DNA from 3 places in the Actinokineospora lacus genome. Region 1 is predicted to be linked to each of the others. Evidence: riboswitches for the same ligand, from Rfam matches in the RefSeq annotation. Region 1 holds a riboswitch; each other region holds the start of a gene.
The links. Region 1 has a riboswitch for cobalamin ahead of ACTG9Q_RS24065 (LPXTG cell wall anchor domain-containing protein). Riboswitches for the same ligand answer to the same signal wherever they lie in the genome.
Positions count from the first base shown of each region.

Region 2: linked by a shared signal. The riboswitch ahead of ACTG9Q_RS30905 (putative cobaltochelatase) and the one ahead of ACTG9Q_RS24065 (LPXTG cell wall anchor domain-containing protein) in region 1 are both predicted to bind cobalamin.
Region 3: linked by a shared signal. The riboswitch ahead of cobN (cobaltochelatase subunit CobN) and the one ahead of ACTG9Q_RS24065 (LPXTG cell wall anchor domain-containing protein) in region 1 are both predicted to bind cobalamin.

Region 1 covers NZ_JBQERA010000010.1:130,613-136,416, forward strand. The annotation lists gene ACTG9Q_RS24055 (amidohydrolase) at 1-859, opposite strand, end outside; gene ACTG9Q_RS24060 (RipA family octameric membrane protein) at 910-1,395, shown strand; cobalamin riboswitch at 1,397-1,530, shown strand; gene ACTG9Q_RS24065 (LPXTG cell wall anchor domain-containing protein) at 1,604-2,854, shown strand; gene ACTG9Q_RS24070 (hypothetical protein) at 2,881-3,738, shown strand; gene ACTG9Q_RS24075 (CbiQ family ECF transporter T component) at 3,735-4,793, shown strand; gene ACTG9Q_RS24080 (ABC transporter ATP-binding protein) at 4,790-5,804, shown strand, end outside.
Region 2 covers NZ_JBQERA010000017.1:74,634-80,437, reverse strand. The annotation lists gene ACTG9Q_RS30915 (cobyrinate a,c-diamide synthase) at 1-132, opposite strand, end outside; gene cobO (cob(I)yrinic acid a,c-diamide adenosyltransferase) at 126-740, opposite strand; gene ACTG9Q_RS30905 (putative cobaltochelatase) at 752-2,743, opposite strand; cobalamin riboswitch at 2,799-2,923, opposite strand; gene cbiE (precorrin-6y C5,15-methyltransferase (decarboxylating) subunit CbiE) at 3,027-4,223, shown strand; gene cobM (precorrin-4 C(11)-methyltransferase) at 4,220-4,963, shown strand; gene ACTG9Q_RS30890 (cobalt-precorrin-6A reductase) at 4,960-5,679, shown strand.
Region 3 covers NZ_JBQERA010000012.1:5,780-11,583, forward strand. The annotation lists gene ACTG9Q_RS26050 (hemerythrin domain-containing protein) at 1-346, opposite strand, end outside; gene cobN (cobaltochelatase subunit CobN) at 414-3,974, opposite strand; cobalamin riboswitch at 4,023-4,152, opposite strand; gene ACTG9Q_RS26060 (precorrin-3B synthase) at 4,194-5,339, shown strand; gene ACTG9Q_RS26065 (precorrin-8X methylmutase) at 5,336-5,804, shown strand, end outside.

The DNA of each region.
Region 1 (5,804 bases):
TGAAGAACTTCACCGTGTTGGCGGTGACCAGCCCACAGGCCAGCCCGTTGACCCGGGCGCGTTCGGCCTGGAACAGGGGGCGCTGGTCGCGCCACGAGGCGGGGTCGGCGCGCAGGGCGAGGGCCACGCGGAGGCCGGGAGTGGACAGGTAGGCGTCGGTGAAGCCGGAGTCCAGGTCGACCCAGGCGTCTTGGACCCAGGTGACGCCCGCGGCGGCGTAGGACTCGGTCGCGTGGCGGACGGCGGCGCGCAGGTCCCGCCCGTCCGGGACCAGGCGGAGCACCAGGTCGCAGGCGGCCCACTCGCGCAGGGTGCCGAGCGGGTCGCGGACGATGCCCTCGACGTCGGAGTCGACCACCCCGGCGCGGTCCAGGGCGACCGAGTTGCACCAGAGGGCGTGGTAGTCGCCCGCGCGCAGGACCACCGGGCGGTCGGGGACGGCGGCGTCGAGCCAGCGGGCGTCGTAGACGCCGCCGGGGGCCAGGGTGGGGTTGTAGCCCGCCCCAACGATCCACGGAAGGTCGGGGTTGGCCGCGGCGTAGGCCCGCACGGCCTCGACGATCTCCGCGACGCTCGCGCAGTCGGCGACGAGCGGGCCTTGACGCTCCAGGCCGCCGAGGATGGGGTGGGCGTGGCCGTCGCCAAAGGCGGGCATGAGGACGCCGCCCGCCAGGTCCACGGTGAGCGCCGCACGACAGGCCAGCGCCGCGTCACCGAGCGCGTGGACGACCCCGTCGCGGACCGCCAAGGCCGTGGTCCTGCCGGTCCCCACGGTGCCGGTCCCCACGGTGCCGCCGATACCCATGGTGCCGCCGGTGAACACTGTGCCGCCGGAGAACACGATGTCGACATCGATCACCCCGATATAGTCCCCGGCGGGCAGGGACGGCGCGGTGGACGGGGTGGGGCATGGACGAGATCCGGCTGTGGAACGGCGAGGCGGAGTCGACCCCGGAGTACCGGACCCTCGTGTTGGAGCAGTACCGGATCTACGTGGAGATGGCCGACCGGATCGGCACCCGGCGCTCGATGGCCAACACCTTCTTCCTCACCCTCAACAGCTCGGTGTTCACCCTGTTCGGCGTGTTCTGGGCGGGCAAGCCCACCGACGGCGAGTGGTGGCTGGCCCTCCCGCTGCTGGCGCTGATCACCCAGTGCGCGGCCTGGTTCTACCTGGTGCGCTCCTACCGCCAGCTCAGCAAGGCCAAGTACCAGGTCGTGGGGATGCTGGAGGAGCGCCTGCCCGCCTCGCCGTACTGGAACGCCGAGTGGACGGCGTTGAAGCACGGCACGGACCGCTCGACGTACTGGCAGTTGACGCACCTGGAGCAGTGGGTCCCGCTCTCCTTCGGCGTGCTCTATGTCATGGGATTCATCGCCGCGATGTTCGCCTGAGCAAGTATCATCAGCGCTCGAGTAATCGCAAACCGCGTCCTGCGGGGGAAGTCCGGTCGAAGTCCGGCGCTGACCCGCAACGGTAGGCCACCACCGGTGGCGAGCCCGAACACCCGCCGGGCGCGGGCTGCTCCGGACACCGTCGAGGACAGCGGGTCGGAGTCCCGGGCACCGGGCTTCGTTCGCGCCTTGGGATGAGAGGCGTGAGATGAGCGGGCGTATCGCCGCTATCGCGTTGTTCCTGCTGGTGGGGGCCGCTCCGGTCGCCGTGGCCGACGACGGGCCCGCGCCCGCCGGGGCCGCCGCGGGCTGGCTGGCCCGCCAGCTCACGGGCGGCGACCACATGGAGACCGTCTTCGACGGCACCGCCTACCCCGACCACGGCCTCACCGCCGACGTCGTGCTCGCCCTCGACGCGGGCGGCGCCGCGCAGGACCACGCCGCCGCCGCGACCGAGTGGCTGGCAGGCAACGCCGCGGCCTACCTGGGCGACGGCACGACCGAGGCGTACGCGGGGGCGCACGCCAAGCTCGCCCTCGTCGCCCAGGCCCAGGGCGAGGACCCCGCCGCGTTCGCCGGGGTCGACCTGATCGCCCGGCTGACCGCGCTGCGGGCGCCGTCCGGGCGGTTCACCGACAAGTCCGCCTACGGCGACTTCAGCAACGGCATCACCCAGTCGCTGGCCGTGCTCGCCCTGCACCGGTCCGGCGGCGCGCCCGCCACCGCCGTCGACTACCTCGCGGGCAGCGCGTGCCCCGACGGCGGTTTCCCGCTGTACCTGGAGAAGGCGCCGTGCGCGTCCGATGTGGACACCACGGGGTACGCCGTGCAGGCGCTCGTCGCCGTGGGCCGGGAGCCCGCCGCGGCGCTGGACTGGCTGGCGGGCAAGCAGCAGGCCAACGGCGGCTTCCCCGGCAGCGGCCCGACGCCGGGCGTCAACGCCAACAGCACCGGCCTGGCCGCCACCGCGCTCGCCGCGGGCGGGCGCGCGGCGAGCGCGGACAAGGCCGTCGCGTACCTGCTGGGCCGCCAGGTCGGCTGCACGGGTGTCGCGGCCGACCGCGGCGCCATTGCCTACGACGCCAGCGGTTTCGCCGCCGCGACCGCCGCGCGGGCGACCTCGCAGGCCATCGCGGGCATCACCGGGGTGTCCCTCGACAAGGTCAGCGCGGACGGCGCGTCGGCCACGGCCCCGGTGCTCGCCTGCGCCGCCCCGCCGGTGACGACCACGGTGACCACCGCGCCCCCGGCGACGACCTCGACCACCGCCACGACCGCGACGACCGTGGCGCCGACGACCACCGCCGCGCCCACCACCACGACCACGGCCCCCATCGCCGACACCGACGACCTGGCGAACACCGGTGTCGAGGTGGGTCCCGCCGTGGGGGTCGGCGGGCTGCTCGTCCTCGGCGGCGCCGGTCTGCTGCTGCTCGGCCGACGCCGACGCCTCTCGTGAGCCGCCCGCTCGTGGGCCACTCTCTCGTGGGCCGGTCTTCCGCCGCGCTGGCCGTGCTGGCCGCGGCGGCGTCCACAGTGGTCTGGGCGCCTGCCGCGGCGGCTGCGGCCTGCTCGGGGACCACCGGGGTGACCGTGGTCGTCGACTTCGCCTCGCTCGGCGGGGGAGCGCAGGTGGGGTGCGCGCCGGGTGACCCGTCGAGTGGCCTGCGGGCCTTGAGCGGAGCGGGCTACGGGTACACGTTCGCGAGCAGGCAGCCGGGTCTGGTGTGCCGCGTTTCCGGCAAGCCCGCCAGCGACCCGTGCGTCAACCCGTCCCCGGCCACGGCGTACTGGTCGTACTGGTACGCCGTGCGGGGCGGGTCGTGGGTCTACAGCTCGACGGGCGCGGGCTCCCGCGACCCGGCGCCGGGCACGGTCGAGGGCTGGGCGTTCGGCGCGGGCAGGCCGCCCGCGACCCCGCCGCCCGCCGCGCCCCGGCCCCCGGCCCCCCAACCGCCGCCCCCGGCGCAGCCCGCGCCGAAACCGCCCACGCGGACCGCCGCGCCGCCTGCCCAGCCCGCCGGCACGGCGGAACCGACGCAGCGCCCCCCGGGTCAGCCGCCGATCTCCGGCCGGCCGGGCACACCGACGTCAACCGCGGTGTCCTCGACCAGCGCGACGGCGACCTCCGGAGCCCCAGCGACCGAGACAGCGACTGGGACGACCGAGACGACTGGGACGACCTCGACAGGCCCGGTGACCGCCGAGATCGAGCCCAGCGCTGGTGAAGCAGCCGGCGAAGGGAGCGGGATGGTCTCGTTCCTGGTCGGCGGCGGTGTGGTGGCGGTCCTCGCCGGGCTGGCCATCGGCGCGGCGCGCAGGCGGGCCAAGGCCGACCTGTGACCATCCACCCCGGGGCCTGGTGGCTGTGGGCGCTCGGCCTGGCCGCGGTGGCCGGGCGCACGACGAACCCGCTGCTGCTGGCGCTGGTCGCGGTGGTGGCGGCCTACGTCGTCATGCGCTGCCGGTCGAACGCGCCCTGGGCCTCGGCCTACGGGATGTTCCTCAAGCTGGGGCTGATCGTCATCGTGATCCGGGTGCTCGTCCACATCCTCGTCGGCGGCGTCACCGGGCCGACCGTGCTGTTCACCCTGCCCGAGGCGCCGCTGCCGGACTGGGCCAGCGGCATCCGGCTGGGCGGTCCGGTCAGCGCCGAGGGCGTGGCGCACGCGGTGTACCTGGGGTTGCAGTTGGCGGTGCTGCTCGGCTGCGTGGGCGCGGCCAACGCGCTGGCCAACCCGAAGCGGCTGCTCAAGACGCTGCCCGCGGCGCTCTACGAGGTGAGCGTGGCGGTGGTGGTGGCGCTGACGGTGGCCCCGCAATTGGCCGTGGCCGCGCGCGACGTCCGGCGGGCGCGGGCGCTGCGCGGCGACCCGGTGCGCGGGCGGCGGGCCATCCGGACGCTGCTGGTGCCGGTGCTGGAGGACGCCCTGGACCGCTCGCTCACCCTGGCCGCGTCGATGGACGCGCGCGGCTACGGGCGCACCGCCGGGCAGCCGCGGCGCACCCGGCTGCTCACCTCCGCGCTGGTGGTCGGCGGGCTGCTGGGCCTGTGCGTCGGGGCGTACGGCCTGCTCGACGCCAGCGCCCCGGGGTTCGTCGGGCTGCCGATGCTGCTGGTGGGCGTCGGGCTCGCGGTCGCGGGGCTGCGCGTCGGCGCGCGCCGGGTGCTGCGGACCCGCTACCGACCCGACCGCTGGACCGCGCCCGGCGTGCTGATCGCCGCGTCCGGGCTGGCCGCCACCGCCGCGACGGTGGCGGCGGAGATGCTGGGGGTGAACCTCGTGCCCGCGACGGTGCCGTTGGAGTTGCCGCAACTGCCAGTGCTGCCCGCCATCGGGGTGCTGGTCGGGCTGGCGCCGGTCGCCCTGTTCCGGCGCGCGGAGGTGCCCGCGTGATCCGGTTCGAGGACGTCTCCATCGCCTACGCCGACGCCACCGTCCTGTCCGGTGTGGACTTCGAGGTGCCCGAGGGCGAGCTGTGCCTGGTCGTCGGCGGGACCGGCGCGGGCAAGTCCACGCTGCTGCGCGCGGTCAACGGCCTGGTCCCGCACTTCACCGGCGGCACGCTGACCGGGCGGGTGCTGGTCGACGGGCGCAGCACGCGCGATCACCCGCCCCGCGAGCTGGCCGACGTGGTCGGGCTGGTGGGCCAGGACCCGTCGGCCGGGTTCGTCACCGACACCGTCGAGGAGGAGCTGGCCTACTCGATGGAGTCGCTGGCCGTGCCCGACGCCGTGATGCGCAAGCGCGTCGAGGAGACCCTGGACCTGCTGGGGCTGGCCGACCTGCGCTCCCGGACGCTGTCGACCCTGTCCGGCGGCCAGCAGCAGCGGGTGGCCATCGGCGCCGCGCTGACGGCGCACCCGCGCGTGCTCGTGCTGGACGAGCCCACCTCGGCCCTGGACCCCGGCGCGGCGGAGGACGTGCTCGCCGCCCTGCACCGGCTGGTGCACGACCTGGGGATGACCGTGCTCATCGCCGAGCACCGCCTGGAGCGGGTGGCCCAGTACGCCGACCGGGTCCTCTGGCTGCCCGGCGGCGGCGCGCCCCCGGTCATCGGCGACCCGGGGCCGGTGCTGGCCGGGGCCTCGGTCGCGCCGCCGGTGGTGCGGCTGGGCCAGCTGGCGGGCTGGGCCCCGCCGCCGGTGTCCATTCGGGACGCCCGCCGTAAGGCGGGCCCCCTGCGCGAGCGGCTGACCGAGCACCTTCCGCCCGTCGGCGCGGCCCCGGCGGGTCCGCTCATGGTGGCCGCCACGGACGTCAGCGTCTCCTACGGCGCGTTCACGGCGGTGCGCGGCGCCGGGCTGAGCGTGCGGGCGGGGGAGCGGGTGGCGCTGATGGGCCGCAACGGCTCGGGCAAGTCCAGCCTGCTGTGGGCGCTGCAGGGGACGGGGAAGCGCTCCGGCG
Region 2 (5,804 bases), on a different contig from region 1:
GATGTAGTCGGGGCCGACCTTGAACGGCGCGACCGCGTGCCCCCTGGCCCGCAGCGCGCCCATCAGGCCGGTGGCCACGGTGGTCTTGCCGCTGCCCGACGCCGGGGCCGCGATGACCAGGCGGGCTACCACTCGATCCCCTTCTGCCCCTTCTGCCCCGCGTCCATCGGGTGCTTCACCTTCGCCATGTGCGCGACCAGGTCCGCGGCCTCGACCAGCGCGGGCGGCGCGTCCCGGCCGGTGATCACCACGTGCTGGTGGCCGGGGCGCCCGGTGAGGGTGGCGACGACCTCGTCGACGTCCAGCCAGCCCCACTTGAGCGGGTAGGTGAACTCGTCGAGGACGTAGAGGTCGTGCTCCTGCGCGGCGAGCCTGCGGGCGATCTCCCGCCAGCCCTCGCGGGCGGCCTCGGCGTGGTCGACCTCGGTGCCCGCCTTGCGCGACCACGACCAGCCCGAGCCCATCTTGTGCCACTGCACCGGCCCGCCCTCGCCGGTCTGCTCGTGCAGCCTGCCCAGCGCCAGGAACGCCGACTCCTCGCCGACGCGCCACTTCGCGGACTTGACGAACTGGAACACCCCGATGTCCCAGCCCTGGTTCCAGCCGCGCAGCGCCATGCCGAACGCCGCGGTCGACTTGCCCTTCATCTCGCCGGTGTGCACCAGCAGCAGCGGGCGGTTGCGGCGCTGCCTGGTCGTCTTGCCGTCGTCCGGGACGGCCTCGGGCTTGCCCTGTGGCACCGTGGTTCTCCTTATGCCGCGCGGGCCGCGCGCACCACGCCCGCGACCGCGTCCGCCGAGAGGTCCGCCAGCCGGACCCCGGTGCCGCCCAGGGCGTGGGCCAGCCCCTCGGCCAGGCCCAGCCGCACCGGGCCGCTCTCGCAGTCGACCACCACGGCGGCCACGCCGTCGCGGGCGAGCAGGGCCGCCGCGCGGGTGGCGTCGGCCAGCGGGTCGCCGCCGGGGCGGGCCGCGACGGTGGCGCGGCCGTCGGTGACCAGCACGAGCAGCGCGCGGCGGCGCGGGTCGCGCAGGCGTTCGGCGGCCAGGGTGCCGCGGGCCTTGAGCAGGCCGTCGGCCAGCGGGGTCCGCCCGCCGGTGCGCAGGTCCCGCAGCCGGGCCACGGCCGCCTCGACCGAGGAGGTCGGGGGGAGCGCGAGCGTGGACTCCTTACCGCGCAGGGTGATGAGGCCGACCTTGTCGCGGCGCTGGTAGGCGTCGCGCAGCAGGGAGACGACCGCGCCGGTCACCGCGGCCATCCGCTTGCGGGCGGCCATCGAGCCGGAGGCGTCGACCACGAACAGCACCAGGTTGGACTCGCGGCCCTCGCGGACCGTGCGCCGCAGGTCCTCGGGGCGCAGTTCCAGGGCGGTGCCGGTGCGGCCGCGGGCGCGCTGGTGCGGGGCGGCGGCGGTGACCGTGCCGACCAGGTGCACACCCGCGCCGCGCGGGGCGGCGCGCAGGGTGCGGCCACCGCCCGCGCGGGAGCGGGAGCGGCGGCCGGGCGCGCCGTCGCCGACCCCGGCGATCTCCAGGCGCCTGGCGGTGAACCCCGCGTCGGGCGCGCCCGCGTGCCTGCCCTCGCCGTCGCCCTGGGGCGCCTGCTTTTTGCTCTCCTGCGAGCTTGTCTCCTGCGACTTGGCCTCTTGTGAGTCGTCCCCTTGCTGATCTGTCTCTTGTGGACTGCCCGGCCGGGAACCGCCCGGCGGGTCGGGGTCCGGGTCGTCGCCCGCTTCCGCCGCCGCGTCGCGCAGGGCCTGGTCGAGCTGCTTGTCGTCCAGGCCGGGCTCGTCGAACGGGTCGCGCCTGCGGCGGTGCGGCAGGGCGAGCCGGGCGGCGACCTCGACGTCGGCCTCGGTGACCCGGTCCCCGCCGCGCCACGCGGCGTGCGCGGTGGCGGCGCGGGCGACGACGAGGTCCGCGCGCATCCCGTCGACGTCGAACGCGGCGCAGACCGCGGCGATGCGGCGCAGCTCGGCGTCCGGCAGGGCGACCCCCGGCAGCGCGGCCCTGGCGGTGGCGATCCTCGCGGCCAGGTCGGCGTCGGCGGGCGCCCAGGTGGCGGCGAACCCGGCGGGGTCGGCCTCGTAGGCCAGCCTGCGGCGGATCACCTCCGCGCGGGTGTCCACCTCGCGGGAGGCGCGCACCTCGACGGTCAGGCCGAAGCGGTCGAGCAGCTGCGGGCGCAGCTCGCCTTCCTCCGGGTTCATCGTGCCCACCAGCAGGAACGACGACGCGTGCGAGACCGACACCCCCTCGCGCTCGACGTGCGCGCGGCCCATCGCCGCGGCGTCCAGGAGCAGGTCCACCAGGTGGTCGTGCAGGAGGTTGACCTCGTCGACGTAGAGCACGCCCCGGTGCGCGGCGGCGAGCAGGCCGGGCTGGAAGGCGCGCACGCCCTCGCGCAGCGCCCGCTCCAGGTCCAGCGCCCCGACCAGGCGATCCTCGCTGGCGCCCACCGGCAGCTCGACCAGCCGGGCGGGCCTGCTGTCCGCGCCCTCGTGCGGGGCGTCGGGGCAGCGCGGGTCGGGGGCGTGGGGGTCGCAGGCGAACCGGCAGCCGGGCACGACGTCCACCGCGGGCAGCAGCGCGGCGAGCGCGCGCACCACCGTCGACTTCGCGGTGCCCTTCTCCCCGCGGACCAGCACCCCGCCGATGCCGGGGTGGACGGCGTTGAGCAGCAGGGCGGTGCGCAGGTCGGCGTGGCCGACGACGGCGGAGAACGGGTACCCGGTCTCGGGCATGCGGCAATCCTCACTCTCCGGGTCCGCGCCCGGGTCGGTGCGTCACGCAGGGCGGAGTGTCCTGGCTCCCGGATCAGCGCGCCCGCTCCGGCCTTCCCGGGCCGGGGCCCGGTGGCACGCGCGGGAGGGACGCTCCCCGGTCACAGTGGCGGGACCGCACCGGATTCGCACCGGTTTCCTCGCACACCCTGCTTTCGTCCACCGCATCGTGTCAGACCCGCGGGGGGTGGGCCAGGCCACGTGGCGTGGATCTCCGGCGGGCGTGCGGTTAGCGTGTGCGGCCGTGGTGACGGTGGTGGGGATCGGCGCGGACGGCTGGGCGGGGTTGGCCCCGCCCGCGCGCGCGGCGCTGGCGGAGGCGGAGGTCGTGGTCGGCGCGCCGCGCCAGCTGGCGCTGCTGCCGGAAGAGGTGGCGGCGCGGCGGGTCACCTGGCCGACGCCGCTGGTGCCCTCGATCCCGTCCGTGCTGGACGCGCACCGCGGGGCCCGGCTGTGCGTGCTGGCCAGCGGTGACCCGATGTGGTTCGGGGTGGGGGTCGAGCTGAGCGCGCGGACCGAGGTGGCCGTGCTGCCGCACCCGTCGTCGGCGTCGCTGGCGTGCGCGCGGCTGGGGTGGGCGCTGCAGGACGTCGAGGTGGTCACCGCGGTGGGGCGGCCGGTGGCCCGGCTGCACGCGGCGCTGCACCCGGGGCGGCGCGTGCTGGTGCTCAGCGCGTCGGGGGACACGCCCGCGGCGGTGGCCGCGCTGCTGCGGGACCGGGGGTTCGGGCCGAGCGCGCTCACCGTGCTCTCCGACCTCGGCGGCCCGGACGAGCGGATCACCACGTGCGCCGCGGCGGAGTACAGCGGGACGGCGCCCGCGCTGAACGTCGTGGCGGTGGAGTGCGCCGCGGCCGGGGGCGCGCGGCGGCTGCCCCGGGTGCCGGGGCTGCCCGACGACGTCTACGAGCACGACGGCCAGATCACCAAGCGCGAGGTGCGGGCGGTGACCCTCGCCGCCCTGGCCCCGGAGCCGGGTGAGCTGCTGTGGGACATCGGCGCGGGGTCGGGCAGCGTGGGGATCGAGTGGCTGCGCTCGCACCCGGCGTGCCGGGCGGTCGGGGTCGAGCCGCGCGCCGAGCGGGCCGAGCGGGCGGCGCGCAACGCCTCCGCGCTGGGCGTGCCCGCCCTGGACGTCCGCGTCGGCGCGGCGCCCGCGGTCCTGGGCGGACTGCCCCGGCCGGACGCGGTGTTCGTCGGCGGCGGGGTGACCGCCGACGGCGTGCTGCCCGCGTGCTGGTCGGCGCTGGGCGCGGGCGGGCGGCTGGTGGTGAACGCGGTGACCCTGGAGTCCGAGGCGCTGGTGGCGCGGTGGCGCTCGGAGGTCGGCGGGACGCTGACCAGGGTGGCGGTCGAGCGGGCCGAGCCGCTGGGCGGGTTCACCGCGTGGAAGCCGCAGCGGGCGGTCACCCAGTGGCACGTGGTCAAGGAGGAGTCGTGACCGTTCACTTCGTCGGGGCCGGGCCGGGCGCGGCCGACCTGATCACCGTGCGGGGGCGCGACATCGTCGCCGCCGCGCCGGTGTGCCTGTACGCGGGGGCGCTGGTCCCCGCCGAGCTGCTGGAGGTCTGCCCGCCCGGCGCCCGCAAGGTCGACACCGCCAACCTCACCCTGGACGAGATCGTCGCCGAGATGCTGGCCGCGCACGCCGCGGGCCACGACGTCGCCCGCCTGCACTCCGGCGACCCGTCGGTGTTCAGCGCCATGGCCGAGCAGGCGCGCCGCCTCGACGCCGCGGGCGTGCCCTACGACATCTGCCCCGGCGTCCCCGCCTTCGCCGCCGCCGCGGCGGCGCTCCGCCGGGAACTCACCGTGCCCGGCGTGGCCCAGACCGTCATCCTCACCCGCACCGCCGCCCGCGCCACGCCGATGCCCGCCGGGGAGGACCTCGACACCCTCGGCCGCAGCCGGGCGACGATGGTCCTGCACCTGGCGGTCCAGCGCGTCGACGAGGTGGTGGCGGAGCTGATCCCCAACTACGGCCCCGACTGCCCGGTCGCCGTGGTCGCCCGCGCCTCCCGCCCCGACGAGCTGATCCTGCGCGGAACACTCGACGGCATCGCCGCCGCCGTCCGCGCCGCGGGCATCCGCAGGACCGCCGTGATCGTCGTCGGCCGCGCCCTGGAGACCCCGGACTTCTGCGACAGCCACCTGTACTCCGCGGCCAGGGACCGCCCGTGAAGGTCCTCATCCTCGGCGGCACGGGGGAGGCACGCGCCCTGGCCGCCGCCCTGCACCCGCGGCACGACGTGACCACCTCGCTGGCCGGACGGGTCCGGGACCCCAAGCTGCCGGTCGGCGGCGTGCGTGTCGGCGGCTTCGGCGGGCCCACCGCGCTGGCGGGCTGGTTGCGCCAGGAAGCCATCGACGCCGTGGTGGACGCGACGCACCCGTTCGCCGAGCGGATCAGCGCATCGGCCGCGGAGGCCGCTTCGGCGGCGGGCGTGCCGCTGCTGCTGCTCCGCAGGCCAGGCTGGAGCGCGGGAGAAGGGGACCTCTGGCACCGGGTCGCCGATCTGCCCACCGCCGCCGCGGTGCTCGCGGGCCTGGGGGAGCGCGTCTTCCTGACCACCGGGCGCCAGGGGCTCGCGGTGTTCGCCCAGTGCCCGCAGTGGTTCCTGGTCCGCTGCGTCGACCCGCCCGACCCGCCGCTGCCAGCCGCCGCCGAGGTGGTCCTCGCCCGCGGTCCGTACACAGTGGACGGCGAGGTCGCGCTCATGCTGGCGCACCGGGTGGATGTGCTGGTCACCAAGGACAGCGGCGGTCCGCTCACCGCCGCCAAGCTCACCGCGGCGCGGCGGCTCGGGATTCCGGTGGTGATGGTGGAGCGGCCCGCGCCCCCGCCCGTTCGCGCGGTGTCCACGGTGGCGCAGGCGGTCGCCTGGCTCGCCCAGTGACCAACATCTCGGAAAGACACGCGCCATCGCGTTCGTCGCTGTGGTCGTCCCTGCCATAAGGTGGCAGGCGCTCGGGTCGTCTGAATGCCAGGGGTGGTTCTCATCCGCCAGGTCGGGGTCTTCCC
Region 3 (5,804 bases), on a different contig from region 1:
TGCGCTCTTCCTCGTCCAGGTGGTGGGTGATGGCGCCGACCAGCTCCTCCAGCTTGCCCTCCCACTCATCGGACTCGGTGTCCTCGACCTCCATCAGCGCCAGCAGGGCGATGTTGCCCTCGGCGTGCTCCTCGGCGCTGTGCTCGACCTCGTCGTCGTCCACCTGCTTGTACCGGCGCAGCGCCGGGTACACCTTGGCCTCCTCGGCCTCGGCGTGGGCGACCAGCATCGAGGCCAGTTCGTCCAGCGCCTTGGCGCGGTCGGCGCTGCGGTCGCGCAGGGTGCGGAACAGGTCCTCCATGCGGCGGTGGTCGGTGAGGATCAGCTCCACTACATCCGTGGACATGCGGGGCCCTCCAGTCTGGTGTTCCATCGGGCCTGACTTACCCCGGATGGCCCAGAACCAACCCCCGCTACTCCGAGTTGGCCTCGATGTCGCCCTCGACCTCCAGGTACAGCGTGCGCAGCGCGGCCAGCGTCGCCGCGTCCGGGGACGCCCACAGACCCCGGTCGGCGGCCTCCAGCAGGCGCTCGGCGATGCCGTGCAGGGCCCACGGGTTGGCGTCGGCGAAGAACTTGCGGTTGACCTCGTCCAGCGCGTACGTCTGGGCGAGGGTGTCGTACATCCAGTCGGGGACGACGTTCGTCGTGGCGTCGTAGCCGAACAGGTAGTCGACGGTGGCCGCCAGCTCGAAGGCGCCCTTGTAGCCGTGCCTGCGCATGGCCTCGATCCACTTCGGGTTGGCCACCCGCGACCGGAAGACCCGGTTGGTCTCCTCCACCAGCGAGCGGGTGCGCACCGACTCCGGGCGGGTGCTGTCGCCGATGTAGGCGGCCGGGGCCCGGCCCGTCAGCGCCCGCACGGTGGCGATCATGCCGCCGTGGTACTGGAAGTAGTCGTCGGAGTCCATGATGTCGTGCTCGCGGGTGTCGACGTTCTTGGCCGCGACCGCGATCCGCCGGTACGCCGACTCCATGTCTTCGCGCGCGGGCGCCCCGTCGAGGCCGCGGCCGTAGGCGAAGCCGCCCCAGACGGCGTAGACCTCGGCGAGGTCGCGGTCGTCGCGCCAGTTGTGGCTGTCGATCAGCGGCAGCAGCCCCGCGCCGTACGCGCCGGGCTTGGAGCCGAAGATGCGGGTGGTGGCCCGGCGCTCGCCCACCCCGTCGGCGCGGACGTGGGCGCGGACGTAGTTGTCCTCATCGGACTCCTCCAGCCCCGCGACGAGCCGGACGGCGTCGTCGAGCAGGTACACGACGTGCGGGAAGGCGTCGCGGAAGAAGCCGGAGATGCGGATGGTGACATCGACGCGCGGGCGGCCCAGTTCGGCGAGCGGGATGACGTCGAGACCGCTGACCCGCCGCGACGCCGGGTCCCACACCGGGCGGACGCCGAGCAGGGCCAGCACCTCGGCGATGTCGTCGCCCGCGGTGCGCATGGCCGAGGTGCCCCACACCGACAGGCCGACCGAGCGCGGCCACTGGCCGGTGTCGGCGCGGTAGCGCTCCAGCAGGGAGTCGGCCATCGCCGACCCGGTCTCCCAGGCCAGCCTGCTCGGGATCGCCTTGGGGTCGACGGAGTAGAAGTTGCGCCCGGTGGGCAGCACGTTGACCAGGCCGCGCAGCGGGGAGCCGCTGGGGCCCGCCGGGACGTAGCCGCCGTCGAGGGCGTGCAGGACGTTGCCGATCTCGTCGGTCGTGCGGTCCAGGCGCGGGACGACCTCGGTGGCGCCGAACGCCAGCACGCGGGCGACCTCGGTGTTGGCGGCGCCCAGCACGTCGGCGATCACCGCGTCGACGGCGTCGGGGTCCCAGGCGCGCTCGTCCATGGCGCGCACCAGGGAGCGCGCGGTCGCGTCGACGGTGTCGACGGTCGTGCGGTCGGCGCCGTCGACCAGGCCCAGCGCCTCGCGCAGGCCGGGCAGCGCGGCGACCTGGCCCGCCCACATCTGCCGGGCGGAGAGCATCGCGGTGACCAGGTTGACCCGCGCCTCCCCCGACGGGACCTCGCCGAGCACGTGCAGGCCGTCGCGGATCTGCACGTCCTTGATCTCGCACAGCCAGCCGTCGACGTGCAGGAGGAAGTCGTCGAACTCCGCGTCGTGCGGGCGGTCGGCCAGGCCGAGGTCGTGGTCGAGCTTGGCGGCCTGGATCAGCGTCCAGATCTGGGCGCGGATGGCGGGCAGCTTGGCCGGGTCCATCGCCGCGATCGAGGAGTACTCGTCGAGCAGCTGCTCCAGGCGGGCGATGTCGCCGTAGGACTCCGCGCGGGCCATCGGCGGGACGAGGTGGTCGACCAGGGTGGCGTGCGCGCGGCGCTTGGCCTGGGTGCCCTCGCCGGGGTCGTTGACCAGGAACGGGTAGATCAGCGGCAGGTCGCCCAGCGCCGCGTCGGAGCCGCAGGCCGCGGACATGCCCAGGTTCTTGCCGGGCAGCCACTCCAGGTTGCCGTGCTTGCCGAGGTGGATGACCGCGTGCGCGCCGAAGTCGGCGGCGATCCAGCGGTAGGCGGCCAGGTAGTGGTGGCTGGGCGGCAGGTCGGGGTCGTGGTAGATGGCCACCGGGTTCTCGCCGAATCCGCGCGGCGGCTGCACGATGATCACCACGTTGCCCGCGCGCAGGGCGGCCAGGACGATGTCGTCGCCGTCGACGAACAGCTCGCCCGGGGCCTGCCCCCAGTGCCTGCTCATGCTCTCGCGCAGCTCGGCGGGCAGGGTGTCGAAGTACTCGCGGTAGGCCGCGGCCGGGATGCGCACGGGGTTGCCCGCGAGCTGCCCGGCGGTGAGCCAGTCCGGGTCGAGGCCGCCCGCGGCGATGAGGGCGTGGATCAGCGCGTCGCCGTCCTGCTCGGCCACGCCGGGCAGCTCGCCGACGTCGTAGCCCGCCCGCGCGAGCGCGGCGAGCAGGCGCACGGCGCTGGCGGGTGAGTCCAGGCCGACGGCGTTGCCGAGGCGGGAGTGCTTGGTCGGGTACGCCGACAGCACGATCGCCACCTTGCGCCGCGACGCGGGCACGTGCCGGAGCCGGGCGTGCGCCACGGCGATCCCCGCGACGCGGCGGGCCCGCTCGGGGTCGGCGACGTAGACCGAGAGCCCGTCCTCGTCCTGTTCCTTGAAGGAGAAGGGAACGGTGATGATCCGGCCGTCGAACTCCGGCACCGCGACCTGGGTGGCCGTGTCGAGCGGGGACAGCCCGTCGTCGCTGTCGGCCCAGGTGGCGCGGTCGCTGGTCAGGCACAGCGCCTGCAGGATCGGGATGTCGAGCGCGGCGAGCGCGCCGACGTCCCAGGCGTCGTCGTCGCCACCGGCCGAGGCGTCGGCCGGGCGGGTGCCGCCCGCGGCGAGCACGGTGACGACCAGGGCGTCGACGGTGCCGAGCAGGTCGAGCAGGTCGGCGGGCGCGGTGCGCAGGGAGGCGCAGAACACCGGGACGGGCACGCCGCCGCGGTCCTCGACGGCCTCGGCGAGGGCGTCGACGAAGGCGGTGTTCCCGGCGATGTGGTGGGCGCGGTAGTAGAGGACCCCGACGCGGGGACCCTCGGCGCTTCGCGGCGCGCGCTCCAGGTGCCCCCATACCGGCAGCTCGACTGGCGGGGCGAAGCCGGTGCCGGTCAGCAGCAGGGTGTCGGACAGGAAGTGGTGCAGCTCACGCAGGTTGTCCCGGCCGCCGTGCGCGAGGTACCGGTGCGCCTCGGCGACGACGCCGCCGGGCGCCGTGGAGCACCGCATCAGCTCCGCGTCCGGGGCCTGCTCGCCGCCGAGGACCACGACGGGCAGCGCCCCGGCGAGCAGGGCGTCGAGCCCCTCCTCCCAGGCGCGGCGCCCGCCGAGCAGCCGCACGACGACGGCGTCGACCCCGTCGAGCAGGGCGGGCAGGTCGGCGGGGCCGGTGCGGGCCGGGTTGCCCAGCCGGTAGTCGGCGCCGGAGGCGCGCGCGGAGAGCAGGTCGGTGTCCGAGGTGGACAGCAGCAGGATCATGGCGCCCTTCCTGGGGTCCTCGCCCCGAGGTAGTGGGTCGCGACGGCGGAGTGTCCTGGCTCCCGGATCGTCGTTCCCCCTGGCCTTCCCTCTCGGTGGCCGCAGTGGTGTGACCCACAGCAGGGTTCGCTCCCCGGTGACAGTGGCGGGACCGCGCCGGATTCACACCGGCTTCCTCCAGTTGCCGTCGCCTCGTCGGGCTCACCTTATATTCGGTCCGTGTCTGTCCAGAACCGCCGCTCGGGCGGCGACGCCTGCCCCGGTGCCATCGACGTGCACCAGGCCGCCGACGGGGGTCTGGCGCGGGTGCGCGTGCCCGGGGGTCTGCTGACGTCGGCGCAGCTCAGGGTGCTCGCGGCGGCGTCGGCGGAGCTGGGCTCCGGCGGCCTGGAGCTGACCTCGCGGGCCAACGTCCAGCTGCGCGGGCTGGGGCCGGGCGCGCCGGTGGAGCTGGGGGCGCGGCTGGCGGCGGCGGGGCTGCTGCCGTCGGTCTCGCACGAGAAAGTGCGCAACATCATGTCCTCGCCGCTGGGCCCGGTCGGCCCGGCCGCGGCGCTGGACTCCGCGCTGTGCGCGGATTCCCGGCTGGCAGCGCTCCCGGGCCGGTTCCTGTTCGCGCTCGACTCCGGCGCGGGGGACGTGGCGTGGCTGGGCGCCGATGTCGCCGCGCTGCCGACGGCCGCGGGGGTCGCCGTGCTCCTCGGCGGGCGCGACCACGGTGTCCGGGTGTCCGCGGGCGAGACCGTCGAGGCCCTGCTGACGGCGGCGCGGGCGTTCCTCGACCTCCGGGCCGGGCAGTGGCGGATCGCCGAGCTGGGGCCTGCGGTGGCGACGATCGCCGCCCGGCTGGGCGCCGGTCCCGTACGCCTGAGGCCAGGAGTGCCGCCCGCCTCCGGACCGCCCGCCTCCGGACCGCTCGGAGAGGTCATCGCCGATGGCGGGCCCGCGGTCGGCGCGGCCGTGCCCCTGGGACGGCTGGACGACCGCCAGGTCCGCGTGCTGGCCGAGGCGCCGTACGTCGTGGTGACGCCGTGGCGCGGCGTGGTCGTTCCCGGCGCGTCGCCGCGCGCGCTGGCCGCCGCAGGCCTCCTGGTCGACCCGGCCGCGCCCGGCATCGGCGTGACCGCGTGCACCGGGCGGCCGGGCTGCGCGAAGTCCCTCGCCGACGTGCGCGCCGACGCGCTGGGGATGCCGGTCGCCGGGCGGCCGGTGCACTTCGCGGGCTGCGCGCGCCGCTGCGGGCGGCCCGCGGGAGATGTGGTCGACGTCGTCGCCGTCACCGGCGGCTACGAGGTCGACGGCCGGGCGGTGCCCGGCGGGCAGGCGGTCGCCGCGGCCGCCGGACTCAGGCAGGAGCACGAGTGAGCGACTACATCCGGGACGGGGCGGAGATCTACCGCCGCTCGTTCGCCACCATCCGGGCGGAGGCCGACCTGGCCGGGCTGCCACCGGACGTGGCGCGGGTCGCGGTCCGCATGATCCACGCGTGCGGCATGGTCGACCTGGTCGACGACCTGGCCTACGCCGCCGACGTGGTCGCCGCGGCCCGCGCCGCCCTCGACGCGGGCGCGCCGATCCTGTGCGACGCGCGGATGGTGGCCTCCGGGATCACCCGTGCCCGGCTGCACGCGGACAACGAGGTCGTGTGCACGCTGTCGGACCCCGCCGTCCCCGGCCTGGCGGCCGAGCTGCGCACCACCCGCAGCGCGGCGGCCATGGAGCTGTGGCGGCCCCGGCTGGCGGGCGCGGTCGTGGCGGTCGGCAACGCGCCGACGGCGCTGTTCCGGCTGCTGGAGATGGTCTCGGCGGGCGCGGGCGCGCCCGCCGCCG